4 regions of the Kurthia sp. ISK08 genome follow, and region 1 is predicted to be linked to each of the others. Evidence: riboswitches for the same ligand, from Rfam matches in the RefSeq annotation. Region 1 holds a riboswitch; each other region holds the start of a gene.
What was found. Region 1 has a riboswitch for S-adenosylmethionine ahead of metK (methionine adenosyltransferase). Riboswitches for the same ligand answer to the same signal wherever they lie in the genome.

Region 1 (7,483 bases):
CTAGTGAAACTCGCCAGATACCTTCGCCTGTAGATCCACGATTTTGTTTTAATACACGTTCTCCTTTTGCTAGTGATGAAGGAAATTGCTCGAATAGCTCCTGTAATGAATAATATGCGTACGTGTCTGCTGGCACGAGTGACGTATTTGTTAATTTAACAAGGGCATCTTTTGCGCCATAGCCAATCATAGCGTCTGGATGTGGCATACCGATTATGCCATTTTCACAAAGCTGGCGTAGCATAGAAAAGTATGCTGATTCATGCTTTAAGTTACCGGGATTAATACGCGATACATATGCACAGGCATTTTCTAAAACGTCGTTTAAAATCTCTTGTTGGCGTTCAAAATCGTAGAAAACAACCTCTGCTTCAAATCCACGTTGTTGTAAAGCTTGTACCATGGGCATCGTATCTTTTCTATAACCGTCTGGACCTTTGTCGCTGCCGCCTTGTACCTCGAAAATAATGATCTTTTTCATTATTCATATAGCCTCCTTTTGCTTTTTTTCTTGCTAGATTAATATACACTGTTTATGTAAAGATGGTATAGTATATTTTGTAAAAAAATATGTATAATTAAAGACAAGGTCACGAATGTAAAAGAGGTGTAAAAATGGACGTAGCAGCAATGTCATCTGCTTTATCGGCGATGCAATTACAACAGCAAGTACAGCTTAGTGTTGTGGGAAAAGCAATGGATTTTCAAGAGCAAAATGCAACAGCTCTAATTGAAACAATGTCAGAAATTCCAGTCGCACAAGACCCGAATCGAGGTCAGTTATTTGATATGTCAGTATAAAGGCAAAGTAAGAGTATGGCTTAATACGCGATACTCTTTTTTGTATCGTTGTTTCTCTATGTATTTTTCGATACACTTTGTATAAGGGAGTGATTTTCTTGTTTAAATTTACAGATTTAAATGGTTATGGTGTCACTTTATCTTTTAAAAAAGAGGCATTTGAAATAGAACCGACGCATATTTTAATATTAGCTAAAAAACAAAATCAGTGGCTATTAACGAATCATCCAAAAAGAGGACTTGAATTTCCGGGTGGCAAGGTAGAGGTAGGAGAAACCTTAACAGAAGCAGTTATTCGTGAAGCGTATGAAGAAACAGGAGCTACCCTTACGAACATTGAGTGGTTTGCTTCTTATTATGTGCAATGTGAAGAACCTTTTGTAAAAGCAGTCTATACAGCAGAAGTACAGTTGCTAGATGAAGATTTCAAAAGATACGAAACATTAGGGGCTGTTCTTTGTCCAACAGAAGATTTAATGAATGAAGAGCATTTAAGCTTTTATATGAAAGATGCTGGAATGAAGAAGATGCTAGAGAAGGAGAGCGAACGCGTGTGAAGAATGCCATGATTGTAACGGAACGAATTTATCCATCACCTAGTCCACATATTCGATTAATAGAAATTACGTATTGGTCTGAGGGAGTTCGCGTGAAAGGAATGCTAGCAGAACCCGTACGAAAAGGCGATTATGAAGGCGTTCTTTATTTACGTGGTGGTATTCAATCAATCGGTATGGTACGTCCTGCACGAATTGCTGAAATTGCATCACAAGGTTTTGTTGTTTTTGCACCTTATTACCGAGGAAACCGTGGTGGAGAAGGCAAGGATCAATTTGGTGGAGTAGATGTATATGATGCTGTTCATGGAGTAGATGTACTAAAAAGGCGATATAATTCTTCAAAAATTCATCTATTTGCATTCTCACGCGGTGGGATTATGGCGTTATGGACAGCTATTTTACGAGATGATATAACCTCTGTGGTCACATGGGGAGGTGTGTCGTCATTAGAATTAACGTATGAAGAACGAGTCGATATGCGTCGTATGATGAAGCGAGTAATTGGTGGTACACCGAGTCGTGTGCCTGATATTTATAATAAGCGCTCTGCTTTAAAACAATTAGAACACATTCATGCACCAGTCTTAGTTATTCATGGTGAAAAAGATTTGAATGTTCGAGTGACACATGCACATCTTTTAGAAAAGTTGCTAAAAAAACATCATAAAAGAATAGAGACATGGTACTATCCTGAGTTGAATCATTTCTTTCCGGGTAAATTAAACCATCAGGTTCTTGTAAAAGCACTACAGTGGATGAAAAGACAATGATGGAAGGGTGAATATGAGTGGGTTATTTTCGTGCGAAAATTGATATTAATCAAAATGGTCATACACCTTTTTCAAAAAATTATTGGTATTGGGAACGATTATGGAATCGATACGCAGTGAAATTAGCAGAGGTACAAGTACAATGTTGGAATGAAGAAACTAAGCAAATTCATGAACTACACGCAGTAGCAGAGAATACACAACAAGAAGGACTTGTGCATATTCATTCAATTGAACTCACCAAGGAACATTTTTTATTTTTGCGAGATGATTCATATGATGGACGAAAATTAAAATGGTTTATGATGACTTTTACGGATTGTGAAGGTGTTGAAAGATTAGAGATTCGTGATTATGGTACAGAAGTGATTTTTAATCAAATATCGATCGAAGACGCACAGCCAGTCATTGAGCTTTTCCAAGAAGGAAATGCGAATGCCGTGTTTGTAAAAGATGAACAAGATTAATTAATTTTTAAAAAAGGAAGAATTATGCTTAGGCGTAATTCTTCCTTTTTTAACAAACGTTTTAAATTTAAGTTTACAAATTTATAAACGAAATGTTATATTGTTTATATAAATAGGAGGTGCATGATGGAGAAAGATATATTTGAGCAGGCGACTGTCGAACAATTAGTAAAAGGTTTTATAGAAGATGAACAAAGCTATACATGTATTTTTTGTGGTGATGTTATTGAAAAGGGCATTATTTACCCACACAATGAGCGTTTATTAGAAGCACAAAAATATATGGAAGTTCATATTCAAACGCAACATCAATCACCTTTTCATTATTTTATTCAGCTTAATAAAAAAATGACGGGGTTAACAGAACAACAAAGCCATGTAATGAAAGCTTTTTATGAAGGTAAAACAGATCAGCAAATTCAGCAAGAATTAGCGATTGGTAGTGCCTCTACAATTCGCCAATATCGTTTTGCACTGAGAGAAAAAGAGCGCCAAGCAAAAACATTTTTAGCGATGATGACTTTATTAAAAGAACAGGAGGAGAATCCAGTGGAATATGTGCCAATCCATGCAACAGCTACAATGGTAGATGAACGCTATCATGTAACGCGTGAGGAGGAAGAAGAAGTACTAAGAAAACTTTTTCCGAATGGTTTAGAGGGACAATTAGTGCGTTTCCCCAAAAAACAGAAGCAAAAAGTAATCGTATTACGCGCAATTACATCGATGCTTGATCAAACGAAAAGATATACAGAGCAAGAATTAAATGCAGCGATTGCTAAATATGATCCGGATTATGTAACAATTCGTCGTTATTTAATTGAATATGGTTTTGTAGACCGAGAAAATGATGGTAGTGCTTATTGGGTGAAAAAATAAGAAAAGAGATGAATGGAATGGATCAACGAAAAATATTAAAAGAGCAGTATAAAGAAATAAAAATTGAAGCAGGTATTTATACGATTACAAATAAGCAAACTGGAGACATATATATCGGTTCATTAAATAATCTAAAACGATTGAACGGAATTATTTTTCAATTAAATAGCGGAACACATATGCATAAAAACTTACAACAAGCATGGAAAGAACAAGGCGAGTCGGCTTTTGAATGTGTAGTTCGAGAAATATTAAAAGAAGAAGTAATAGAAGAACAAGGTATGAAAGAAGCTTTGGAAAAAACACAGGAAAAGTGGTCAAGTCAATTAGGTCATACAATTTCATTAAATTAAACAACAATAAAAGAGGCTCTCTTTGGGAAAGAGCCTCTTTTCTATTTAAACCATATGATATTTGGGTGTAACTAATCTTAAACTAAAGGAGCGCCTTTTGTTGCGATATCTTCAGCTACTTCACCGAATTTTTTGAAGTTCTCGTGGAACATACCAGCAAGTTGTGTTGCTTTGATGTCATAAGCATCTTTATCGGCCCAAGCATTGCGAGGATTTAATAATTCAGTTGGTACGCCTTCAATTGAAGTTGGAATTGCTAAACCGAAGAATGCATCTTTTTCAGTTGGTACATCATTTAATTTACCTTCGATTGCAGCATTAACCATTGCACGTGTATAAGAAAGTTTCATACGTGTACCTGTACCGAATGAACCACCAGTCCAACCAGTGTTTACTAGGAATACATTAACATTATGTTCATCAATTTTCTTACCTAACATTTCAGCATATACTGTTGCCGGTAATGGTAAGAATGGAGAACCGAAGCAAGTAGAGAATGCTGGTTCTGGTTCTACAACACCACGTTCTGTACCAGGTGTTTTTGAAGTGAAGCCAGAGATAAAGTGATACATTGCTTGTTCTTTTGTTAATTTAGAGATTGGAGGTAATACACCAAATGCATCTGCAGTTAAGAAGATGATTGTATTTGGGTGACCTGCAACAGATGGTAATACGATATTATCAATATTCGTAATCGGATAAGCAGCACGTGTATTTTGAGTCGGTGTTTCATCATCATAATCTGGGATACGTGTTTCTTCATCTACTACTACGTTTTCAAGTACTGTACCGAAACGAATTGCGTTATAAATTTCAGGTTCTTTTTCAGCTGAAAGGTTGATTGTTTTTGCATAGCAACCACCTTCAATGTTGAATACGCCATTATCTGACCAACCATGCTCATCATCACCAACTAATTTACGGTTTGCGTCTGCAGATAAAGTAGTTTTACCTGTACCAGAAAGTCCGAAGAATAAAGTTGTATCACCTTTTTCACCAACGTTTGCTGAGCAGTGCATTGATAAAATACCTTGTTGTGGTAATAAGTAGTTCATAATACCGAAGATTGATTTTTTCATTTCTCCTGCGTATTCTGTACCGCCGATTAAGATAATTTTCTTTTCAAGTGAAACCATAATAAATGTTTCTGATTCTGTACCGTCTATAGCTGGGTTTGCATGGAATGTTGGAGCTGATACGATTGTGAAATCAGCAATATGGTTTGCAGCTTCTTCTTCTGTTGGACGAATGAATAGATTATGTGCAAATAGATTATGCCAAGCATATTCGTTCACAACGCGGATTGCTAAACGTGTTTCAGCGTCAGCACCAGCAAAACCTTTGAATACGAACACTTCTTCTTTTTCTTTAAGATAATTAATTACTTTTGTATAAAGGGCATCAAATACTTCAGATGAGATTGGACGGTTTACTGAACCCCAATCAATATGATCTTTTGAAGACGCTTCTTCAACCATAAACTTATCTTTAGGAGAACGACCTGTATATTTACCTGTGTTAGCACGTAATGCACCATCAACTGTTAAAATCGCTTCACCGCGAGATGTTGCTTTTTCAACTAATTCTGGAACAGTTAGTTGTTCTTTAATGTTATTACCTGATAGAAGTGTGTTCAGTTCATTCATCATTTCTACTGAATTCATAATGTGTATATACCATCCTTTTTTCGTATTTATTGTACCCACAAATGTGGTTAGTCATCATTTATGGAATTAGTATAACACATTAAAAGAATTAGTCTATACTAATATGATATGTTTTTTTATTTTTTTAACATTTTATCATGTTTAGGACAAATTATATATATACTTTATTTAAAACACTCTATATATAGGTATAACATTTAAGTCATATTCAGATTGAGGTTGACATCGACGTATAATTCTACTAACATAGGCTATGAACGGATACTCTTATCCCGAGCTGGTGGAGGGTCAGGCCCTATGAAACCCGGCAACCTGCATTTCATTTCACGAGATGCGCTGGTGCTAATCTGAATGCAAGGATTCATTCCTTGAACGATAAGAGTGAAAGGTGCTTACGAAATAACCCCTTTCTCTCATACTGTATGAGTGAGAGGGTTTTTTTATTTCAAAATATATGGTGGTGGAACAACTACCTTTTTATTACGTATATACTGGCACTTTCTATAAAAAAAATCCTCGTGTAAAAAGCAGCATAGGCTGGCTTGGAGTTTTTTCTACATTTATATAGAAGAAACACACATGGATAAAGAGTACCGTATCTTTTTTCGAGGCGATCTCGTATAGGAGGAAACCAATTATGGCTCAACGTCGATTATTTACATCAGAAAGTGTTACGGAAGGACACCCTGATAAAATTTGTGACCAAATTTCAGATGCGATTTTAGATGCAATCATCGCAAAAGATCCAAATGCTCGTGTAGCATGTGAAACAACTGTTACAACAGGACTTGTGTTAGTAGCAGGAGAAATTACAACATCTACGTATGTAGATATTAAAGGAATTGTTCGTGAAACAGTTCAAGAAATCGGTTATACACGTGGTAAATATGGTTTTGATGCAGAAAACCTAGCTGTACTTGTAGCAATCGGTGAACAGTCACCTGATATTGCACAAGGTGTTGACCAAGCTTTAGAAGCACGTGAAGGAAGCATGACAGATGAAGATATCGAAGCAATCGGTGCTGGCGACCAAGGTTTAATGTTCGGTTATGCAAATAATGAAACACCTGAACTAATGCCGCTACCAATTAGTCTAGCGCATAAATTATCACGTCGCTTAACAGAAGTTCGCAAATCAGGATTATTAAAGTATTTACGTCCAGATGGTAAAACACAAGTCACGGTAGAATACGATGAAAATAACCACCCTGTGCGTGTGGATACAATCGTTATCTCAACACAACATGATGAGGAAGTAACATTAGAACAAATCAATGAAGACCTTCGTAAACATGTGATTGCGGAAGTTGTACCTGCTGAATTATTAGATGCAGATACAAAATACTTTATTAATCCAACAGGTCGTTTTGTAATTGGTGGACCAAAAGGTGATGCAGGTTTAACAGGTCGTAAAATTATTGTTGATACTTACGGTGGTTATGCACGTCATGGTGGTGGTGCATTCTCTGGTAAAGATGCTACAAAAGTTGACCGCTCAGGTGCTTATGCAGCGCGCTATGTAGCGAAAAACATCGTAGCTGCTGGTCTTGCAGATAAAGCAGAAGTACAGCTAGCATATGCAATCGGTGTAGCACAACCTGTATCAATCGCAATCGATACATTCGGCACAGGCAAAGTAACAGAAGCAGAACTTGTAGAAGCTGTTCGTGAATTATTTGACTTACGTCCAGCAGGTATTATTAAAATGCTTGATTTACGTCGTCCTATATATAAACAAACAGCAGCTTATGGTCATTTTGGACGCACAGATTTAAATGTTCCATGGGAAGCAACAGACAAAGCAGATGCATTAAAAGCAAAATTTTTAAAATAATAAAGTAAAATGGTAGGAGTCATGCAAAAACATGAAACTCCTGCCATTTTTTTATCTTTCACATCAATTTTTAGCAGTATAAAATAGTGTAAGAATGAGTTTTCAAATATACTATGCGCGATTGGTACGCATAAATATTCGTATAAAAAATT
Region 2 (7,483 bases), on a different contig from region 1:
CTCAAGTTCACTAAAGAAACATGAGCCTAATGATTAGTATACACAAAAAAACCACACACAACCCTCAGTCGTGTGTGGTTCATTCATATAGATCCTATTAGTCTTGAATCGCTGCTTCAAGTGCAACAACCATCATGTCTTTGAACGTTGTTTGGCGTTCTTCTGATGATGTTGCTTCACCTGTGATTAGGTGGTCAGAGATTGTTAGGATTGATAATGCTTGTACGTCGTATTTTGCTGCTAGTGTGTAAAGTGCTGCTGTTTCCATCTCAACTGCTAGTACACCGTAGTCTGCTAGTAGTTCGTTTGGATTTTTGTCGCCGTAGAATAGGTCCGCTGTGTATACGTTACCTACGCGTAGGTTTAAGCCTGCTTCTTTACCTGCGTTGTATGCTTTTAATAATAAATCGAAGTCTGCGATTGGTGCGAAGTCTAAGCCACCGAATTGGATTTCGTTCATTTTTGAGTCTGTTGTAGCACCTTGTGCGATGACAACGTCACGTACTTTTACGTCGCGTTTTAATGCGCCTGCTGTACCTACACGAATTAATTTTTTACAGCCATAATCTTTCATTAATTCTGTTGCGTAGATTGAGATAGATGGAACGCCCATGCCTGTTCCTTGTACAGATACACGTCTACCTTTGTATGTACCTGTGTAACCGAACATGTTACGTACGTCATTATATTGTTTTACGTCCTCTAAAAATGTCTCTGCGATAAATTTAGCGCGTAGTGGATCTCCTGGTAATAATACGATTTCTGCGATTTCGCCTTGTGCAGCGTTAATGTGAATGCTCATGTTTTTCCCTCACCATTCCTGTATATTTTTGAAAACAAATGCTCTTTTTAACTCGCTTGGAAGTCTTCATTCTATGCTATTGTAACTTAATGTCTGACATCTGACAATCTAAAAACTTATTTTTCACGCTCTACGTATAATACCCAAAAATCATCGAACGTAATCGCTGTCATATCAGGGTCTGCGGCTTCCTCAATGTAACGTGAAAGTTCATCAAAGTCCTCCGATTGTTTTGGAAAGGTATGATCTAAAAACATCGCTTCTGCAAATCGTGCAAAAACATCATTTTTACCTCCTCCTCTGTAAGTTAATGCAAATTGATAGAAACTATGTCGCATATATATTCTCCTTAACTAGTAAATTAGAATTGGTTTTTTGAAATTTTTGTATGGCTTTTTTACTTCTGTTTCCGTAATATATAGAATAGATAGAAAATTTCAAATTACGTAAAGTAGGTGACACGATGGTTATGACAAAAAAGAAAGTACCCACTTCTAAAAAAGCTACGAAACGAAGTAAGAAAAGTTCTAAAAACAATGCCACTCCCCCAAAATTTTTAAAATCATTCAAGGTTCTTAAATTAATTCGTGGGCGTGTAGTACTTGTTTTCGCAGTCCTCACCATTATTTTAGCAGCGATGCTTATTGTATCTTACAATAATACAGAACGCTTGAAAGATGAACTCAAAACACTGACGGGTAAAAATGTAGATCAGCAAATGCGCGTCAATTTACTCGCTGGTGAAATTGCACAACTATCCAACTTAGAACAGAGCTTTATTATAACAGGTAGCGATGTATATCTTGGACAATATGAAGAACAAAAAGAGACAATTGACAAAACACTTCAAGATCTACATAAAGCCTTTAATAAAAAAGGTGATGCGCGTGACCGAATTGATTCGATTGACCAATTTTATAATAACTATTTAACCTATTCTAAACGCGTCATTGATGTTCGTAAAGAGAGTGGTTTAGATGCGGCACAACGAATTGTTCAGATTGGAACAGGTGCTAAAGCTATGTCTTATGTAGATATCCACATAGACATGATGAATAAGGTATTAGCTAAAAATACGGATGCACAAATTAAAAAAGTAGAAAAAAGCACGGAAGTTTCGATGATTATTTTCTTCGTTTTAACATTATTGTCGATCATTCTCGTATTTATGTCAGGTACAGCGATCTTCCGTACAATTAAAGTGAATACGCACAAAATTAATCGTTCACTATTGGATATGGCAAGTGCAGGTGGTGACTTAACAAAACGTCTTGAAATTAAAAATGACGATGAATTTGGTCAAATCTCTGCTAGTACAAACACATTAATTGAGTCGATTGCGAATTTAGTGCGAAAAGTCAGTGCTTTAACAGAGAATGTATCTGCAAGTGGCCAACAACTGACTGCTTCTGCACAGGAAAACGCGACAACAATTCAACAGATTGCGAACTCAACTGCGGAAATCGCAGAGAGCAGCGAACAGACGATTCGTTCAATGGAGCAATCATCTAACAAAATGTCACATCTAGAAGAAACAACACTGCAACTGAATGATGATGCACAGGATTTACGTCAAACTTCAGCGACAATGCGTGAAGCAGCAAAAGAAGGACAAAATAAAATCCAACAGTCTGCAAAATCGATGATGGAGATTGAAGAAGTTATTGCGAATACGAACCAAACTGTCACAGGTCTTGGTGAAAGTTCTGAGGAAATCACATCGATTATCGGAACGATTACGAGTATTGCTGAACAGACGAACTTACTTGCCTTAAATGCGGCGATTGAAGCGGCACGTGCAGGTGAACATGGTAAAGGTTTTGCGGTTGTAGCAGATGAAGTCCGAAAGCTTGCAGAACAATCACAACGCGCTGCAAGTGAAGTAGCAACGATTGTCCACACGATTCAAGACGAGATTTCGGTCATGGTCAAGCAAAATGAGGCTGGCGTGTCGAAAGTCATTCAAGGGGTCGAAATTACGAATGAAACGATTCAAACATTCGATGCCATTACACGCGAGACAGAGAAAACGATTCGTATTATTGAAAACATGGTAACGCGAATCGCTGAGACGAAGAATGTCAGTCAAGATGTTATGCAGTCGTTCATCGCAGTAAACTCGATGGCAGAACATACAGCACATCAAGCGGATCAATCGGCAGCGGCGGCTGAACAAGGCTCTGCATCTATTCAAGAAATTTATGCATCTTCTGAAGAATTGTCACGTCAAGCAGATTCATTACGTGATTTAGTTCAACAATTTAAAATTTAATCTGACCAAAGACTAGGCTAGCTAAGTATTTACTTTGCTTCTGTCCTAGTCTTTGTTTTTTATTTCCATATCAAATGCCCTATTTTTCATAAAATAACATTTTTCTCGCAACATAAACGGATATTCCCTATTCTTTTATGATAAAAAGTGCTAGTATAAGCAATCGAGGAGTGATTCAAAATGAAATTAACAAAATACGTATTAGCATTTGGGATGTTAACAGGTGCTACTCTACCTTATACTTTACCTGCTACGGAAGCTTTTGCTGCCACAAAAAAAGAAGGTGTTGTGTCAAAAGACGTAATCGTACGTGCGGCATCTACACCAAAATCAAAAAATCTTGGTACATTAACAAAAGGAACAAATGTTACGATTTATAAAGAAACAACATATTGGTACCAAGTGAAGTTCAATAATAAATTGGCTTATATTTCAAAAGATTACGTGAAGTTGAATACAAAGAAAAAACCAACAACAACGAAGAAACCGACAACAACTAAAAAACCAACAACTGACACACTTGTATCAAAAGTTCCTTCAAAAAAAGCTGCAAATGCGACAATTAAATCGAATGTATATTACTATAAAACAGCTTCAACAAAAGGAAAATCACTTGGTATTTTGAAAAAAGGTACGAAAATTCATGTGAATTCTACAAGTAAATTTGGTTGGGTTGAGTTCGACTTCAACGGTCAAAAAAATTACGTCTACAAAGACTTTGTAACAATGACAAAAAAATAATCAAATGGGAATCGTAGTTTAGACTACGGTTCTTTTTTTATCTTCTCTAAATTCTGAATAATTATTTAATTTAGCTTGAAATTTCGCTGTTTGCATGGTAAGATTCCATTAATTGACTAATAATCGATTAATTAAATAGGTTTTCTTATCGAGAGAGATGGAGGGACATGGCCCGATGAAATCTCAGCAACCCCCTCTTTAAAGGGACAGGTGCTAAATCCAGTAAGACGCAGTTCTTGAAGATAAGAAGAATCACTCTTACATAGAGTTTTCTTCTTACTATTAGAAGAAAACTTTTTTTATTACACAAAAAAGGATGAGGACAATGACAAAAATCGAAACACTTTTAACTCAGGTGGGAACACATTCAGATGAAAAAACAGGTGCAATCAACGCCCCAATCTACCTTTCAACTGCTTACCGCCATGCAGGTCTTGGAGAATCAACAGGCTTTGATTACACGCGTACAAAAAATCCAACGCGATCGGTATTAGAGGAGGAATTTGCACGTTTAGAAGGCGGAGATGCTTGTTTCGCCTGTAGTAGCGGTATGGCTGCAATTCATTTAATCCTCTCGCTATTTAAAACAGGTGATGCAGTGATTTACCCGGAGGATTTATATGGTGGCACATACCGACTGGCAACACAATATGAAGCACAATATGGTATTCAAGCAATCTTTAACGACTTTTCATCTCTTGAAGAGGTGGAACAACTTGTTATTGAACATCCTGTTAAGGCGATTTTCTTAGAAACGCCGACGAATCCTTTAATGCAGGAAATTTCTATCGAAGAATGTGTGAAAATTGCGAAAAAATATGGCATTTTATTGATTGTCGACAATACATTTTTAACACCGTACTATCAACGCCCAATTGAGTTAGGTGCAGATATTGTTATGCATAGTGGCACAAAATATATTGGTGGACATAATGATGTATTAGCAGGACTGGTTGTGTCAAAAGGTACTGAACTAAGTGAACGTCTTTTCTTACAACATAATGCGATTGGTATGACACTCTCACCTTTTGATAGCTGGTTACTACTTCGCGGTTTAAAAACACTACACCTTCGTATGAAACAACATACAGCAAACGCTCAGGCGATTGTGGCATTTTTAGAGAAGTCGCCACATATACGTGACGTTTTATATGCTGGACGCGGTGGCATGGTATCCTTCCGTCTACAATCTGGAAAACAGATTGATCCATTCTTACGTAATTTAAAACTGATTGCTTTCGCTGAAAGTTTAGGCGGTGTGGAATCATTTATTACGTACCCAACAACGCAAACACATGCAGACATTCCGGAAGAAATTCGTAATGCGCGTGGCGTAGATGATTCACTTCTTCGTTTCTCAGTTGGCATTGAGGAAGCAGAAGATTTAATTGCGGATTTACAAAACGTATTTAACGTATTAGAAAGCGAGGCTGTTGTACATGACTAAAGAGCAAATTGAAACAATATTAATTACAGGTGCTACAAAACATGATTACGAAGCAAAATCGGGAGCTGTTAATGTACCGATTTACGCTTCTTCTACCTTCGACCAAGAGCATTTCGATGCTTTTGGCCCATATGATTATAGTCGTTCTGGTAACCCAACGCGCGATGCACTTGAGCGAACAATTGCACAGCTTGAAAATGGTTCACGTGGCTTTGCTTTTGCATCAGGAATCGGTGCCATTTCAGCAGCTTTACTTACATTAAATGCTGGTGACCATATTGTTGTAACGAACGAAGTATATGGTGGTACTTATCGCTTTGTAACAACGCTTTTACCGAAGTACGGGATTACGCATACCTTCGCTGACTTTACAGATTTAGAAGCGATTGAAGCAGCGATTCAGCCGAATACAGTTGTACTCTATGCTGAAACACCTGCAAATCCACTGCTTGGGATTACGGATTTAGAAGGTGTCGTTAAAATTGCGAAGAAGCGCCAATTAAAAACATTCGTTGATAACACATTTATGACACCTCTTTATCAAAAACCACTCGACTTAGGAGCAGACGTTGTACTGCATAGTGCGACAAAGTTTTTAGGTGGTCATAGTGAAGTCATTGCAGGGCTCGCTGTCACAAAAGACGAAGAACTCGGTCAAGCGATTTATGCGATTCAAAACGGGATGGGCGGTATTCTTGGACCACATGACTGCTTCTCTGTCATTCAAGGAATTAAATCATTACATGCACGACTTGAGATGTCGTCACGTAATGCACAAAAAATCGCAGAATTTTTACAACAACATGAAGATGTAGTCGATGTTTACTATCCAGGATTACCGACACATCCTGGTTATGACATTCATAAGCGTCAAAGTACTTCTGGAGGTGCCGTTCTATCATTTAAACTACCAACTCGTGACTTCACAAAAGTATTTGTAGAAAGCATGCAAATCCCAATCTTCGCTGTTAGTTTAGGTGGTGTCGAGTCGATTCTCTCGTATCCTGTTACGATGAGTCACGCCGCCATTCCACAAGAAGAACGTGAAAAACGTGGTATTACAGATGGTTTACTTCGTCTATCTGTTGGACTTGAACATGTTGACGATTTAATTGCAGATATTTCACAAGCACTTGAAAAAGCAAAAGTAACTGTATAAATAGAAAAAGAGGACTTCAGCGTGAGCTGAGGTCCTCTTCATTATTTTATTTATTAAATAGTACTAGATATCTACCGTAACCTTCTTTTTCTAAATCATCCACTGGAATAAAGCGAAGTGCCGCTGAATTGATACAGTAGCGTAGGCCGCCTAATTCTTTCGGACCGTCTGGGAAGACATGTCCTAAATGTGAATCTGCTTCCTTACTACGCACTTCTGTACGAACACTAAGTAAGCGACGATCTTCTAATTCTGTCAATTCTGTTTCATCAATTGGTTTGGCAAAAGCAGGCCAACCACAACCTGAATTGTACTTATCTGTTGAAGAAAATAATGGTTCACCCGATACGATATCCACGTAGATTCCCTCTTCAAAATGATTATCATATTCATTTTGATAAGGTGGCTCTGTTCCTTCTTCTTGTGTCACGTGATATTGTAATGGTGTTAATTCTTTTAAACGTTCTTCTTTATTTTTCATGTTGAGTCCCCCAATGTTTCTCTTGAAAAGCAGCGCGTCCTGAACCGACATGATAGCGTTCATAATGCTCTGGATTTTTACGATAATAATATTGATGGTATTCTTCTGCTAAATAGAATTTTTTCGCTGGTAAAATCGGTGTGACAATCTCATGTCCGAACTTCCCAGAGGCTTGTAACTTTGCTTTTGACTTCTCTGCAATGCGTTTTTGTTCTTCTGTTGTATAGAAGATAGCTGTTCGATAAGATGAGCCACGATCATAGAATTGCCCGCCTTCATCCGTTGGGTCGATTAATGTCCAAAATGTTTCCACTAATTTCTCATAGGGATACACTGTTGGGTCATATTCAATCTCCACCACTTCATAATGACCTGTTAAATCGAGGCATACCTCTTCGTATGTTGGATTTTCTGTATGTCCTCCAGAATAACCTGATAGGACTCGAATAATCCCTTCTTCTTTATCAAAAGGCTTTACTAAACACCAAAAACATCCACCTGCAAAAATTGCTTTTTCAGTAGCCATCGATTTCACTCCTTTTCATTATTTTTTAGGAATAACGATTTGTAGCGTAATTTCT
Region 3 (7,483 bases), on a different contig from region 1:
TCGTTTAATTTTTTAATTAATTGTAGTAATTCAATGCTCGATACATCATAGACGCTTGTAGCACCTGGGAAATCCCCTACCTTTGTTGGATCACCTGTCACAGCTAAAATATCGTGAATACCTAATGCATCTAAGCCCATCAAATGAGATTGTAGCCCGATTAAATTACGGTCACGACATGTAATATGTGCTAATGCTCGTACATTCTTTTCATATTTTAAAATCGATCCCATCGCCACATTCGATACACGCGGTGAAGCAAGTGAATTATCTGCCATTGTGACAATATCGGCGCCCGCTTTTTGTAAAATCGCTGCTCCCTCTAAAAACTTTTCCGTTTCTAAATGGCGCGGTGTATCAAGTTCAACGATAATGGAACGCCCTTTTTTTACTTTCTCGTGAAGTGGTTCAAATTTAGACACATTAGCTTCACGAATCACTTCTTCTTTAGTTGTGATAACTTCTTTATTTTCCATTGGTAAAACATCTGATAAATGTTTCTTCACTTCGTGAATATGTTCAGGTGTTGTTCCACAGCATCCACCAATTAAGCGAACCCCTTCATCACGTAATTCAACTGCAGCGCGCCCAAAATATTCTGCTTCTGATTCATATACCACTTTTCCTTCTTCTACATCGAGTAGACTTGCATTCGGATACGCAGATAAGAACGAGTTCTTTGGTAGCTCAACATTTTCAAGCGCCTTCACTGTATGGTACGGGCCTAACCGACAGTTCACACCGACAACATCAGCTCCAGCTCTTTCTAAATGTTGCAGTGCATCATTCAACTTCATTCCATTTAATAAAACCCCTGGGTCATGCATCGAAACTTGCGCTACAATCGGTCCATCTGAGAATATGCGAATTGTTTTCACTAATGTTTCAAGCTCTTCTAAGTCGTAAAATGTTTCGAGTAGTAAACCATCTACACCTGCATCAAGTAATACTTTTGCTTGTAAAACAAGTGATTCAATAATCTCATCTAGTGAATGTTCATCCTTACGAATACCTCGAATTCCACCAATTGTTCCAAGTACGTACTCGCCATTCTTTGCAGCTCTTTTCGCTACCTCTACACCCGCACGATTCAGTGCTTCATATTCATCTTGAATACCGTAGCGAGCTAACTTAATCGTATTCGCTGTGTACGTATTCGTCTGAATGACATCAGCGCCCGCTTCAATATATAGTTTATGAATATTCTCAATTACTTCCGGCTTTCGAACATTCAGTTCTTCATAACAAAAATCAATCCCATATGAATAGAGCAGTGTCCCCATTGCGCCATCTGCTGTTAATACCTTTGTCTTTAAATCTTCTAGTAACCCCATACACTCCCCATCCTTCCTTCATTTCAAAAAAGCTATAAAAAAACCTTCTTACATTGCATAAGAAGGTTTGAACTGACACTTGAAAATTAGCCTTCTTATCTTTTAAGAACCATAAGTCCTTCTGGAATTAGCACCTGACCATCTAAATGGCTGGTTGCTGAAGCGTCGTCGGGCCAGTCCCTCGGCTTCTCTTGATAAGAAATTATTGAATTTTTAAAATATTAAAAGAATCATACCTCTTAAATAGAGTACCGTCAATAGCTTCTACCACTTTCAGCTAAATATTGTACGAAAAAGCGCTTACTTTATCACAATATTTCGTAAATTCAGTAATAGGTATTAAAAAAAGCGTATGAGATTTTTTCACATCTCATACGCTTCATATTTTATTTTTTTATCGTAAATGCATCGCCAGCATTTGAATCAAAATCACGCGCATTGACATACTCACCTTGTACAATTAATCGTTTCGAACCATCATAATTACATGTAACGAGCGTAAGTAGTCTTTTTTTAGCTTGATTTTCGATAACTTGAACGTCAGTTGCTTCTGTAATAAAGATTTTTGTAATTTTATACGTATACACGCGCTTATAGTCCGTTGTGTACATAAGCATTCCTTTTTTTGCTTTCGTTAAAGGGCTAAATAATGTTTTATCATTATTCATATTATGACCTGCTAATGCATAATTACCTTGCCCCATTTTCATATCCTTCTTTAATGTACCTGCGCCAATTGCTAGATTTGTATTTGAAATTCCGTATAAAATAGGCAATTGTAAAGATACATCGGGAACACTTAATGCACCAATTGAATGTACATCACCTTGATTCATTTGTGCCTTTAATACATCTTGTAAGCTAATATTTTCCACATTACCAAAATCAAAGCTTACGTCATCCGCATTTTGTGCTTTTTGTTCATCAAACTGCTCAATTGCTTGATTACTCATATGTGACACGATGAACCCCATAATTTGTTTATTGAAAATTAGTGCAACACCTAAAACAAACAAAACAATGCCAATCGTTAAACTTAATTTCCTGTTCATTATGGAATCCTCCTTTCACACTTTATACGAATTCTCGTTGTCTTTGAATAAATTGATTCATAACTCGCGTAGCAACTTCTTCACCATTTTGAATACATAAACCAATCCCCACACCATAATACGAACAACCAGCTAAATGTACATGTGGATGATATTTCACCATTTGTTTTTCAATACGTTCAACTGCTTGTTTATGTTGTAAATTATAAATTGGCATCGCATCAAACCATTTTTTTACATCAATCCATGTTGGTTCATCTATTATTTTTAAGCTTTTTTCGATGTCTTGACGTGCTATTTGTGCTAATTCATCATTTGTCATCTGACAAAATTCTTCAAAACGAGGATTATTCTTTTTATAAAACATACGGATAAGTAACTTATCCTCTTTAGAAGTATGACGCCATTTGCGACTTGTCCATGTACATGCATTACAATCTACATCATTACCTGATGATACAATATATCCTGTACCATCTGCTGGTAGCACATCATTCGGTAAATCATAAGCCAAGTAAACTGTAATAATAGAACCCGTTTGTAGTTCTTCAAAATCACGTTGGAAAGGCTCTTCCTTCAATAGTTTTTGTGCGACTTGGTGCGGTACAGCTAATACGACTTCATCTGCATCTAACCATTCACCCGTATCTATTTGAATCTTATACCCATTCGTGTCTTGTTTTAACAATTCCACCGACGTATTTTTTAAAATCGTCGCGTTCTCTAGTGTTTCTTCGATTCGTTCAAATAATTCTACTAGGCCATTTTTAAACGAGATGAATTTCTTTTTGGCATTCTCTTGGTAGAACGCTTTATTTGCTTCAAATCCACGCATGATACTTCCAAATTCATTTTTATATTCAAATAAATAGGGTAAAGTAGAAGCAATTGTTAATTTATTCAAATCACCTGAATAGACACCAGATAAAACAGGTGCGACTTGTTTTTGAACAATTTCTTCACCTAAATAATATGTTAAAAATTCTCCGACCGAATGATTTGTTGTAAAAGGAAGTTCGGTTTTTTCTAAGTCTTGTAAAACAGCTTTTTTTCCTTCTTCTGAAATAAGCGTACTTTTATTTAATGCTTGTTCATTCATAGGAATTCCAAACACGCTATCTTCTGGAATTGCATGTAACTGATTTTCAGTTAAAATATATGAAACGCCTGTGTCATTATAAACAACTCGATCTTCTAATTGTAATTCTTCGATTAATTTTCGAACACTCGCATGGCGCGACACGATGGAATCTGCACCAACTTCCATTAAGTAACCATCACGTTGTTTTGTGACCATCTTACCACCGATTTGTGCGTCTTTTTCAATCAATGTCAAAGCGAGGTCCAACCCTTGTTCTTTGGCTTGTTTTTGCAAGTAATGCATCGTACTCATTCCGGTAATACCGCCACCAATTACGACTACTTTTCTCAACGTCTGTCATCTCCGTTCATTCATGTTCTTCCTTAGTATAAATCAAATTGACTCGGAACCACATTGTTTTATCTTACAAACTCTTGAACACTTTTCAAATACGCAAGCGTTTAATTTAGCTTTTTGTTCCATTTACGGTAACCTTAAATTAATCCTATTTTGAAAGGGTCTTGCTATGAATTTATTAATGATTACACTCTTTTTATTAATCGGTTTACTAGCGTCTAATATTATTAGCCACTATGTAAAATTTTTACCGACTGCTTTAATTCAAATTGGTCTCGGTGTTATTTTAGCACTTTTCGTTCCAAGCTTAGACTTAGAACTCGATACCGAATGGTTTTTATTACTTTTTGTTGCGCCGTTATTATACAATGATGGACGCTATTTTCCACGCAAAGAATTATGGAGTATGAGACTACCTATTTTAGGGAATGCCATCGTACTGGTACTCATCACAACGATCGGCGGTGGGTATTTTATTCACTGGCTTGTGCCAACAATTCCACTCCCTGCTGCCTTTGCACTTGCTGCCATCCTATCTCCTACTGATCCTGTTGCAGTAAATGGCATTGCAAAACGTATTCGAATACCTGAAAAGATTTTAAGTGTTGTACGCGGGGAATCACTTATCAATGACGCTTCAGGGTTAGTAGCTTTTAAATATGCAGTTGCTGCAGCTGTATCAGGGTATTTTTCATTCCAAAGTGCCATTTTAAATTTCTCTTATACGTTTTTAGCAGGAGGGATTTTAGGTTTAGTTCTTGGATTTGTTCTAATTGAATTACGATTTGCTTTTAGACGTGCTGGCATACGAGATGCTGTTTTCCACACACTTTATCAAATTTTAACGCCCTTTATCATTTATCTCATTGTGGAAAATATTTTTCATGCTTCTGGCGTTATCGCCGTTGTCATTGCAGGGATTATTCAAGCTATTTTTAAAGAACAAACCGAAACTGTCCTTGCAGAAGAACAAGTACTAACAGAGAGTGCTTGGGAAATCGTTTTATTCGTTTTAAATGGCGTTGTTTTCTTATTACTTGGTTTAAATATTCCATTATCTATGAAGCAATCGATTTTAGATACACAAATCGATAATTGGATTTTAATTCTTTATGCATCTGCAATTGGTGCAATCATTCTTCTTATACGCTTCGTTTGGTCACATTTATTTGCACTGTGGCAATTCAAGCGAAAAAGAGATGAAAAACCAACGCTGAAAATGAGTCTAATTAGTAGTTTGGTTGGTGTACGTGGTGCTGTCACAATGGCGGGGATTTTATCATTACCATTCTTCCTCGATACAGGAGAACCATTTCCAGAACGATCTTTAATCTTATTTTTAGCTTCTGGTGTTATTCTTTTCACACTGATTATTGCTACAGCCTTCTTACCGTTACTAACGGATAAAGAAGAAATGACGGTTGTAAAAGAAGGTCAGCTGTCATTCCATGAGGCGAAAAGTTTTGTGTTAGTGCAAACTGTAAAAAAGATGCAATCAAAAATTAACGAGGAAAATCGTTATATTATTTATGATTTAATTGATAATTTACAACATCTATTCAGACAGACACAATTAGAAGCCAATGCAGATGATTCAGGTAGTTCAAAACATGCACCAAAATTAGAACGTATTCGCTTGAATGCATTACAAGTTGAACGTGACTATATCAATGGATTGTATAAAGATCATAAACTTGATGAACATATGTACCAGTCATTACTACATTCTATATCTGATCGCGAAAAAATGCTGTCGATTAGCACTTGGAAACGTGGATTGTTTACATTACGAAAAGTTTTACGCGAGTTATCTATTGCTAAAAAGCATTATAATAACGAAAAAGAAAAATATCTATCGTATGTTCTCATGCGTCAAGATGTTCGTCGACACGCTTATAAAAAAGCAATCGATTATTTAAAAGAAAAACGAAAAAAATCAGATCATCCTGAGCTATACACCGTTATTCTTTTTGAATATCAAAAAGCATACGAACGCCTACGAAAAAAAGTCACAATGGACTCTGTACGCGAAGAAGAACTAAAAGAAGAATTAAATTTAGTGATGCTCGAAACAGAACGTCAAGAAATTCACTTATTATATGAAGAAGGCAAAATTACACGCGATCAAGAAAAAGACTTACGTCGCCTTGTAAACTACATGGAAAATATCGCATTATACGAACATGTGGAATAAATAGCAAAAGAGCTTCAGCATATGAAAATGCCGAAGCTCTTTTGCTTTTAGCTAGAATTTTGTTCTAGTCTCTTGTATTATTTTTTCTTTTTGTACTTTGCAATTTCATGAACTACTAAATTCGAATAGAATTTACCACCTTCAGGGTTCGGGTGGATATGGTCATTATAAAAGATTTGTGGTTTATTTTTAGATGCTTCATACCAATCAATCTCATGTACATTATCATATTCTTTCGCTGCATTTCGAATCGTCTTATTCACACTATCTTGCCAACTACGACTCACGCGCACATTCATTAAGAATATTTGACGTTTTGATCCAAGTAATTCATAAATCTCTTCCCACTGCGTTTTTGTAAATGTACCATTCGAGCCTAAACCAATTAGTACCGTATTCGATACCTGTCCTTGATTCACCTTTGTACGCAATTTATCAATCGCTGCATCAACTTGTAATGCCACTGTCGCATCGACATCAATACGCGGTAAATCTGCTTGTAAAGCACTAGCAGCACTCAGCATAACAGAGTCACCCAATGCAGTAATCGGTGTGTTAGCTAATGCAATCTTACCATTGGCGACATCTTTTTTATATTGCGCTTCTTTTTTCGCCTTTTCATCAGCTTTTGCTTTTTTCTCAGCTACAGCTGCTTCTTTTGCTTCTTTTTTAGCTTTTGCAATGGCTTCTTCTTTTGCTTTTTTACGTTCTTCAGCGGTTTGCTCTTTTTTCGCTTTTTGCTGTTCTTCTTTTAACTTCTGCTCTTCTTTTAGATGTTGCTCCAGTTCATTCTCTTTAGAAGCTTGTGGAGCAGGTTCGACAATCATACCGTACGTGAAAACAATCGCAATCGCTGAAATAGCAAGCATTGTAAAGCGCTGTTTCATGTTTTGCTGTTTCCACTTCCACGACCATGTACCGTTTCTAAAGACAGCCAACCAATTACGCCATTCCCCACGACGAATTGGATTTTCCACAAAACGATACGACAATGCTGATAAAATAAATGTTAAAACCAATGCTAATAGAATTTTCATACCGCTAATCTCATCTGTTTTAACTGCAATTCCTAATAATACAATGATTGGGAAGTGCCAAATATAAATACCATAAGAGCGTTCACCAATCCATAGTAACGGCTTAATACTAAAAATCTTCGCAATGGAATTAGCTGGATGTACAATAACAGCGATTAATACTGCCGTTACTGCCGAAGCCAAGTACATACCACCATAATATAAGAAGCTACCGTCTTCTTGTGTGAAAATCATTAAAATGATTAAAATCCCTAAACTGACCAAACCTGCGATATTCAATACTTTTTTCAAATCAGGTGTTACATTCGGACTCAATTTTGCACTTGGCCATACGAATGCCAATGCCGCACCTAGTAAAATTGAAAAGGCACGTGTGTCCGTCCCGAAATAAACACGACTTGGATCCGCATCAGGACTATACATGAATG
Region 4 (7,483 bases), on a different contig from region 1:
TAATAAAAAAGCAATTCATCCTTTTAGTAGCGATGAATTGCTTTTTATGTTTATGAAGAAGTCTTTCTTGGTATGTATGAAAAAAAGGAGGTTCGATACATATTTGGTTTCTCAGTATCTTTAACACAGCAACCCTCTCTATCTAAAATTCAAAAAATGCAAAAAGTGGGTTTTCAACTGATTTATACATCGCTTGTAGTTCCATCAGATACGCTCCCTGTAGCAATGACACATCTTCAACAACTTGCACGTTTTTCAAAACAACATGACTTACAACTCGTTGTACAGATAATAAAACAAACAAAATCATTGTTACCGGAACTGGCGAAGTTATCGATTCAAGCACTTATCGTAGATGAAAGTTTTTCAAAAGATGAAGTGAAAGAACTCGCTTTGAATTATCGGATTATTTTAAATGCGAGTACGCTAAATATAGATTGTTTTCAAAATTTTAAAGGTTTGAATATAGAAGCTTGGCATGATCGATATGAACAACCATTTACGGGATTAGATGATACATTCTTTCAACAACAGAATCAGTTGATACAGCGTGAAAATATCCCTCTAGGCGCGTTTCTAATGAGCGACATCTCTACAACCTTAAACAATGCGCCAACGCTCGAAAAACATCGTACAAGCTCTGTATTCGCGCATGCAATCGAGTTAATACAACAAGGGATTCAAACGATTATCATTAGTGATGATGATGTATCAGAAGAAGCAACTAGACAGTTTACAGATTGGATTCATTCGAATTATATCACGCTGTACATGACTTCTTATGTATTGCATAACCCGATTCATCAATTCACCTTTCATACACGTCCTGATCTTCCAAGAGACGTTATTCGTTTACAAGAGAGTCGCTCTTATTTTTCCGAAAATGTTCTGTTTGGTAGATCTAGAGGGAGAAAAGTGGGAGATATTACGATGAATATGCTAGGTATGGGTTCGTATGCTGGGGAAGTACATCTAGTTAAAGTAGATTTACCAAAGAATGAGCATATCTTTACAATCGGAAAAATTCGAAAAGAGGACCAGCCTTTATTGTCAATTTGCCCATGTAATCAGAAAATTAAGCTAGAAGAAATGAATACGCCTATAAGAAAAGGAATCTCTTTTACGTAAGAGTTTCTTTTTTCACATTAGAGTAAAATTAATTTCATTACACAAGGACATACTTTGTCCTATATAATAGGATTATGTATACATATTACTGGAGATTTACATTTACTGATTTATGCAGAAAAGTTAAAAATCATGTAAAACGAGCAGTTTTGTAAGGGGGACTTTTGAGATGTCAAATAACTTAATTTTTCAAATACAATTTAAATTATCTACACTATCCGAAGCAGAACAAGCTGTTGCGCACTATGTAATAGCTCATTCACAAGAAGTCATTTATTTATCAACGCAAGAATTAGCAAAACGAGCAGGAGTAAGTAATGCGACGATTACACGATTTTGTAAATCAGTTGGGGCAAAAGGGTTTCCTGATTTAAAAATTATGTTATCTGCAGAAAATTCACATGGGAATCAAGTACAACAAGAGATTAAAGCGACCGATTCACTTAAGCAAATTAAACACCAATTGAATCTTCGTATGACTGCAGCGCTAAATGAAACAGAACAATTAATGGATGATCATATCATTGAATCTTGTACGAAGTTATTAAAGAATGCTGATGAACTTGTCGTCTATGGCGTAGGTTCTTCTAATCTTATCGCACAAGATATAGCTCAAAAATTTATTCGACTTGGAAAATCCGTACTTCACACAGAGGATGCACATTTGATTGCGACAGCACTAACTGCTAAGCCGAAGAAAAAGGTAGGAATTTTCATTTCGAATTCAGGAGAAAGAAAAGAAACAAATACATTGGCTACAGTGTGTAATGAATTAGGCATTCCACTAATTAGTATTGTATCCAACCCTTCAAGTCGTTTAGCTTCCAAATCGACGGTTGTTTTAGTCCATAGTCAAATAGAAGGTATCGATATTATTCGTACTGCTGCGATTACATCAATTATTGCTCAACAGTATATTGTAAATTTATTGTATTATCATTATTTTATCGATAATTATGAAACACATGCGGATATGTTACATCAAACTAAGCAAATTATACATCATCACTTTGATTAAATCAGATGTGAAAAGAATTGCAGTTTTGTAATTCTTTTTATATTAATAAATAATTATATTATGTAAATTGTTTGAATGAAAATAAAGAAAAGTCGCACCATTGGACGACTTTTTCTTTGTTTTATTTTATTCATAAGTTACTTTATAATCTTCTGGCGCAATCCACTTCACTTTTCGTTCAAACAAACGAATGAATAAAAGGTTTAACACAATCGGTAAAATAATGAACAGTGTAGCTGCTAAAAACATACTCGTCGTACTCCATTGTTCAATGGATAAATATTTAAGGGGACCAACGAAGCCAGCTAATCCAAAACCAGCAGAATAGGGATCACCTGTAATATTGAAAACACCCGCTAACGCACCAAGAATGGCTGCTGTTAGTATAGTCGGTGAAGCAATTTTAGGTTTCATAAAGAAGTTACGCATTTGAATTTTGGCAGATGCAACGTGTGCTAATGCTGTACCAAAATTATTAGCACGATAAGAAGCAATCGCCATACCTACACCGGATGCACAGACACCTAGATTAGCTGCTCCAGCACTTACACCACTTAACATAATAACTGTAGCTACACCAATTGTTGAAATAGGTGAGATGATTAAAATAGAGAAAATCATCGCAATTAACATGCCCATTAAAACAGGTTGAAGATTTGTTAATGTCGCAATACCAAGTCCGACAACATCTGCTCCAGACTTTACATAAGGTAAGATAAATAAACCGATTAGACCTGGAATAAACAATGATAGAGCAGGCATTAGTAATAATGTATAATCTTTTAATTTATTCCCTAAAAATTGCACAAATACAACGGCTAAACCAGCTGTAATTCCGATGTTAATGACAACACCAATACCAGCAATCGTCATACCTGTTTCGCTAAATGTGATGACACCTGAACCTACCATTGTTGCTAGTCCAACACTCGTCATTTGAATCGGTGTGAGTTTAAATTGGATCCCGATCATGACACCAATAACGACCGGTAGTAAACTCATCGCAATTAATGTGACATTTAAAATGGTTTGTAAAAACGGTGCAATCGTAGGGAAGTGTTGAATCATCAGTTTCAGAATCTCCCCCACCAACGCATTAGGAATTAAACAAACGACAATACCTAAGCTCATTCCTGTTAGTAACTTATTAAAAAAATCTTTCATACGCTCAAACCCTTTCGAAGCAAACTGTTCTTTTAAAGTAAATTTAGTTTATATTGTCTATATATTTCAGTCAATACTGAAATATCAGAAAATTCTATATTTATAGAATGGAATAGATATTTAAGTCTTTTAAGAGAGATTTTGGTATGAAAAAAAGAAAAGTATTTTTGTAATATATAAATAAAATAAATTTATTATGTAAACTAAAAGGCTATACAGTCCATTTGTGTCAATTTTTCAATCAATAATAAGGGATATGATGCACGTCTTTTACAAAGACCTAAAATCATTAAGAGATTGCAAGTTTTTTTATTTACAATAATGATTTTGGGGTATATAAAATTAGTGTTTATACATGGATTGAACTATAAAAGTAGGTGATAATATGACATATCAATTTGAGGGGATTTATAATTTTCATGATTTAGGTGGACTAAAAAGTTCGGATGGTCGTAACGTGAAAAAGGGGCTTCTATTTCAAAGTGGCGATATTAGTAACGCAACGGTTCAAGATATTTATTACTTAAAAGAAGTATTAGGCATCAAAACCATTATTGATTATCGTAATGAGTATGAACAAAATGAAAAACCTTCTTTAAAAATCCAAGGAGTTCATACAATTCATTCACATGTATCCATGCCTACACTCACGCTTACAGAACTTTTACAAGATTATGAAGCGAGTACCCATTATTTTGAAGCACAAAATCGTATGCGTATTTATCGTGAACATCTTGCAAAAAATAATTCATACCGGCCTTTAATTGAAGTAATCCGACTGAAACAAGTTCCTTTACTTCAACATTGTATGTTAGGTAGAGATCGTACAGGAATAGGTGTATTTCTGCTCTATCTACTATTGGATGTACCATTGAAAACAATTGTCCAAACTTTTTTGGAGCGCCAGAAGAATGCTATCGAACAAATGCCTGAATGGTTAAAAGTAATGATTCGAAATCTACAGGGCCAAAAATTAGAAACGGATATGAATTATGTAAATGGTGACTTCCTATTAGTTGCATATGATGAAATTTTAAATGAATTTGATACAATTGAAAATTTCTTTTTAAAACAGTTTCAAATAGACAAAACAGAGAGAAAAGCAATTCAAGATTTTTATTTAGAATAATGGAGGCGTTTAAATGTTTTTACCATTCGAAGGAATCCCTAATTTTCGTGATTTAGGTGGTGTAACGACGATTGAAGGTAAACATGTGAAAAAAGGATTACTTTATCGTTGTGGAGAATTAAGTAAGAGTACACCGAAAGATTTGCAACAACTGCAAGCGCTTCATATTCGAACAATCATTGATTACCGAGATGAAAGTGAGATTGAAGCTCATCCGACACCAAGGATACAAGGTGTACATGACGTCCATGCGCCTGCTAGTCGATCGCAATTTAATCTTGCTTCGATTGAAGATTTAGCGAGCAGTGATTTATTGAAGCAATTGAATATGGATTTATTTAAAGAGTTTTATGCCAGTTTAGCATTTGAAAATCCTGCATATCAAACACTCGTCTCTATTTTAAAAGCATATGAGGGACCGATGATTCAACACTGTACAGCAGGAAAAGACCGCACAGGAATTGGCTCAATGATTACGTACTTGATACTTGGTGTTCCTTATACGACGATTGTCCAAGACTTTTTAGAAACTAATCAATATATGGAGAAACATCCACCATATTGGCAAAAACCTCTTGAATTAGCTGTAAAGGATCCAGAAATTTTGCAGATATTAGTAGGAGTCAATCAAACATTGCTCGACCATGTACATGATGAGATTTTAAGAAAATACGGTACGATTGAGATGTATTTAAAAGAAGAATATCATATTGATGAACAAACGAGAAAAGAGATTCAAGATTTCTATTTAGAGTAGCATAAGGGGGATTTTGAGATGAAGTGGCAAACAAGTGTAACGGAATTATTAGGAATTGAAAAACCAATTATTCAAGGAGGTCTCGCCTATCTTGGTTATGCAGATTTAGCAGCAGCAGTTTCGAATGCTGGAGGACTGGGCCAAGTGACAGCACTCAGTTTAGATTCTCCAGAAGATTTACGAAAAGAAATTCATAAAACACGCACATTAACAGATCGTCCTTTTGGTGTGAACTTTGCGATTGGACGACACCGTGAACATTACGAACCTTTTGTACAAGTAGCAATAGAAGAAGGTATTCAGATCATTTCGATTACAGGAGGAAATCCAAGTCCTGTATTAGAAATGGTGAAAGACACCGATATGAAGAAGCTTGTACTCGTTTCTTCTGTTAAATTGGCTTTAAAAGCAGAAGAAAAAGGGGCAGATATTGTTGTCGTTGTTGGACAAGAAGGCGGTGGTCACCTCGGTTTAAATGATTTAGGGACACATGTACTCGTTCCGCGCGTTGTCGATGCTGTCAACATCCCTGTAATCGCTTCAGGAGGCATTGCAGATGGTCGAGGTATCTTATCTGCTTTTGCACTAGGAGCAGACGGAGTTGAGATTGGGACACGTTTTATTGCGACAGAAGAATGTGTAGATGCAGCACCACTGTACAAACAAGCATTGATTGAACATGATGAAATGGATACGGTCGTTATTAAACGTTCCATTGGTGGTCCAGCGCGTGTGCTACACACACCATTCACAGATGAAATTTTAGAAATTGAACAAAAGACGCCTACATACGAGGCATTAAAAGATTATATTAGCGGCGCAGCAAATCGTCGTTATATTTATGAAGAGCAGCAAGATGGCTTTGGTTATGCGGGTCAAAGTATCGGCTTCATTCATTCCATTCCAACTGTGGCAGCTTTATTTGAGCAATTTGAACAGCAAATTGAAGAAGCAAGAACGCAATTAAATCTAAAAATAAAATAATATTCAGAAAACAGTTGCAATTCCAATTTGCTTACTGTAATATGAAGTTAACAAAAAAATCGTATCTCTTATCAAGAGAAGGCGAGGGACTGGCCCGTTGACCCTTCAGCAACAGACAATGTTAAATTGAACTGTGCTAAATCCTGTAGCGTAAGCTAAAAGATAAGAAGAGTTCCTTTGACTATTCAAAACCTCTTCTTATCAGGAGAGGTTTTTTTTTAGATTAAAAAGGAGTGATGTTATGAGCGAATCGGTTTTACAGCAAGATGTTTTACAAGCATTACAAACATTGAAAAAGCAGAAATGGGTGGACTTGACACATACCTTTAATAGCCAGTCACCTCACTTCCATGCATTCAATCCAGCAAAATTCGATACACTTTTTACACATGATGATGGCTTTTTTGCACAACAATTTTCTTTTGCAGGTCAGTATGGAACACATCTTGATGCACCGATACACTTTGTACGAGATACACGCTATATCGAGGAACTTCATCTTCAGGAGTTAGTACTGCCACTTATTGTTGTAGATATTACAGCTCAAGTACAAAAGAATCCAGGTCACACGGTAACGATTGAAGACATCCTCTCATTTGAGGATCAAAATGGCATCATTGAAGCCGACTCATTTGTCGCATTACGCACAGACTGGTCGAAGCGCTGGCCCGACCATGATATCTTTAATAATATTGATGAAGCAGGCGTGGCTCATGTGCCAGGTTGGTCTGTCGAAGTATTATCTTTTTTATTCAAAGAACGAGGCATTAAAGCGATTGGTCATGAAACATTTGATACAGATTCGAGTGAAGAATATCGAAAACATGGCTCATTAGCCGCAGAGTATTTCGTTTTAGAACAAGATACGTATCAAGTCGAACTTTTAACGAATTTAGATCAACTTCCGGCAAAAGGGGCAGTTATCTTTAATATCGTGGCTAAACCTGAAAAAGCATCTGGTTTTCCCGTACGCTCATTTGCGATTACACCGAATCAATAAAGGCTCATTTGTCTTAAACTATACAGACTCATTTGTCGTGGAAACACCTTGTCATCTCAAGGTGTTTTTTGTTTCAAAAATAATATTATTATGTAAACCAAATATTTTCGTTGAATTTTCAGAAAATGAGTTGACATCTTTTTTCATCTGTTATATATTAAGTACAACAAATAAAACTGTTATATAACAAAAGGAGAGATGTTCAATGGAACACTTTATGGAAGGTTATCAAATATATTGTCAGGCTTGCGAAAATTATGGGTTGGAGTCGATGAATTACCATTTATATGTCAAACAATTAAC

Region 2: another riboswitch for S-adenosylmethionine. It lies ahead of ACKVQX_RS06715 (methionine biosynthesis PLP-dependent protein); the one in region 1 lies ahead of metK (methionine adenosyltransferase).
Region 3: another riboswitch for S-adenosylmethionine. It lies ahead of ACKVQX_RS14055 (bifunctional homocysteine S-methyltransferase/methylenetetrahydrofolate reductase); the one in region 1 lies ahead of metK (methionine adenosyltransferase).
Region 4: another riboswitch for S-adenosylmethionine. It lies ahead of ACKVQX_RS08525 (cyclase family protein); the one in region 1 lies ahead of metK (methionine adenosyltransferase).

What each region holds. Positions count from the first base shown of each region.
Region 1 covers NZ_JBJXHL010000002.1:18,797-26,279, forward strand. Annotated here, with positions in the region: gene ACKVQX_RS03735 (Cj0069 family protein) at 1-481, opposite strand, end outside; gene ACKVQX_RS03740 (putative motility protein) at 616-801, shown strand; gene ytkD (RNA deprotection pyrophosphohydrolase) at 900-1,358, shown strand; gene ACKVQX_RS03750 (alpha/beta hydrolase family protein) at 1,367-2,131, shown strand; gene ACKVQX_RS03755 (hypothetical protein) at 2,149-2,598, shown strand; gene ACKVQX_RS03760 (DUF2087 domain-containing protein) at 2,722-3,477, shown strand; gene ACKVQX_RS03765 (GIY-YIG nuclease family protein) at 3,495-3,830, shown strand; gene pckA (phosphoenolpyruvate carboxykinase (ATP)) at 3,908-5,494, opposite strand; SAM riboswitch class I at 5,762-5,879, shown strand; gene metK (methionine adenosyltransferase) at 6,135-7,331, shown strand.
Region 2 covers NZ_JBJXHL010000003.1:23,061-30,543, reverse strand. Annotated here, with positions in the region: gene deoD (purine-nucleoside phosphorylase) at 98-802, opposite strand; gene ACKVQX_RS06730 (YozE family protein) at 919-1,140, opposite strand; gene ACKVQX_RS06725 (methyl-accepting chemotaxis protein) at 1,266-3,074, shown strand; gene ACKVQX_RS06720 (SH3 domain-containing protein) at 3,255-3,815, shown strand; SAM riboswitch class I at 3,958-4,064, shown strand; gene ACKVQX_RS06715 (methionine biosynthesis PLP-dependent protein) at 4,141-5,262, shown strand; gene ACKVQX_RS06710 (PLP-dependent transferase) at 5,255-6,421, shown strand; gene msrB (peptide-methionine (R)-S-oxide reductase MsrB) at 6,468-6,902, opposite strand; gene msrA (peptide-methionine (S)-S-oxide reductase MsrA) at 6,892-7,428, opposite strand; gene ACKVQX_RS06695 (YpmS family protein) at 7,447-7,483, opposite strand, start outside.
Region 3 covers NZ_JBJXHL010000010.1:33,932-41,414, forward strand. Annotated here, with positions in the region: gene ACKVQX_RS14055 (bifunctional homocysteine S-methyltransferase/methylenetetrahydrofolate reductase) at 1-1,334, opposite strand, end outside; SAM riboswitch class I at 1,427-1,535, opposite strand; gene ACKVQX_RS14060 (class A sortase) at 1,721-2,386, opposite strand; gene hemG (protoporphyrinogen oxidase) at 2,409-3,818, opposite strand; gene ACKVQX_RS14070 (Na+/H+ antiporter) at 3,994-6,018, shown strand; gene ACKVQX_RS14075 (acyltransferase family protein) at 6,096-7,483, opposite strand, start outside.
Region 4 covers NZ_JBJXHL010000003.1:375,587-383,069, reverse strand. Annotated here, with positions in the region: gene ACKVQX_RS08560 (EAL domain-containing protein) at 1-3, shown strand, start outside; gene ACKVQX_RS08555 (MupG family TIM beta-alpha barrel fold protein) at 73-1,128, shown strand; gene ACKVQX_RS08550 (MurR/RpiR family transcriptional regulator) at 1,298-2,146, shown strand; gene ACKVQX_RS08545 (PTS transporter subunit IIC) at 2,273-3,310, opposite strand; gene ACKVQX_RS08540 (tyrosine-protein phosphatase) at 3,696-4,439, shown strand; gene ACKVQX_RS08535 (tyrosine-protein phosphatase) at 4,453-5,196, shown strand; gene ACKVQX_RS08530 (NAD(P)H-dependent flavin oxidoreductase) at 5,215-6,180, shown strand; SAM riboswitch class I at 6,246-6,349, shown strand; gene ACKVQX_RS08525 (cyclase family protein) at 6,422-7,180, shown strand; gene ACKVQX_RS08520 (transcriptional regulator) at 7,386-7,483, shown strand, end outside.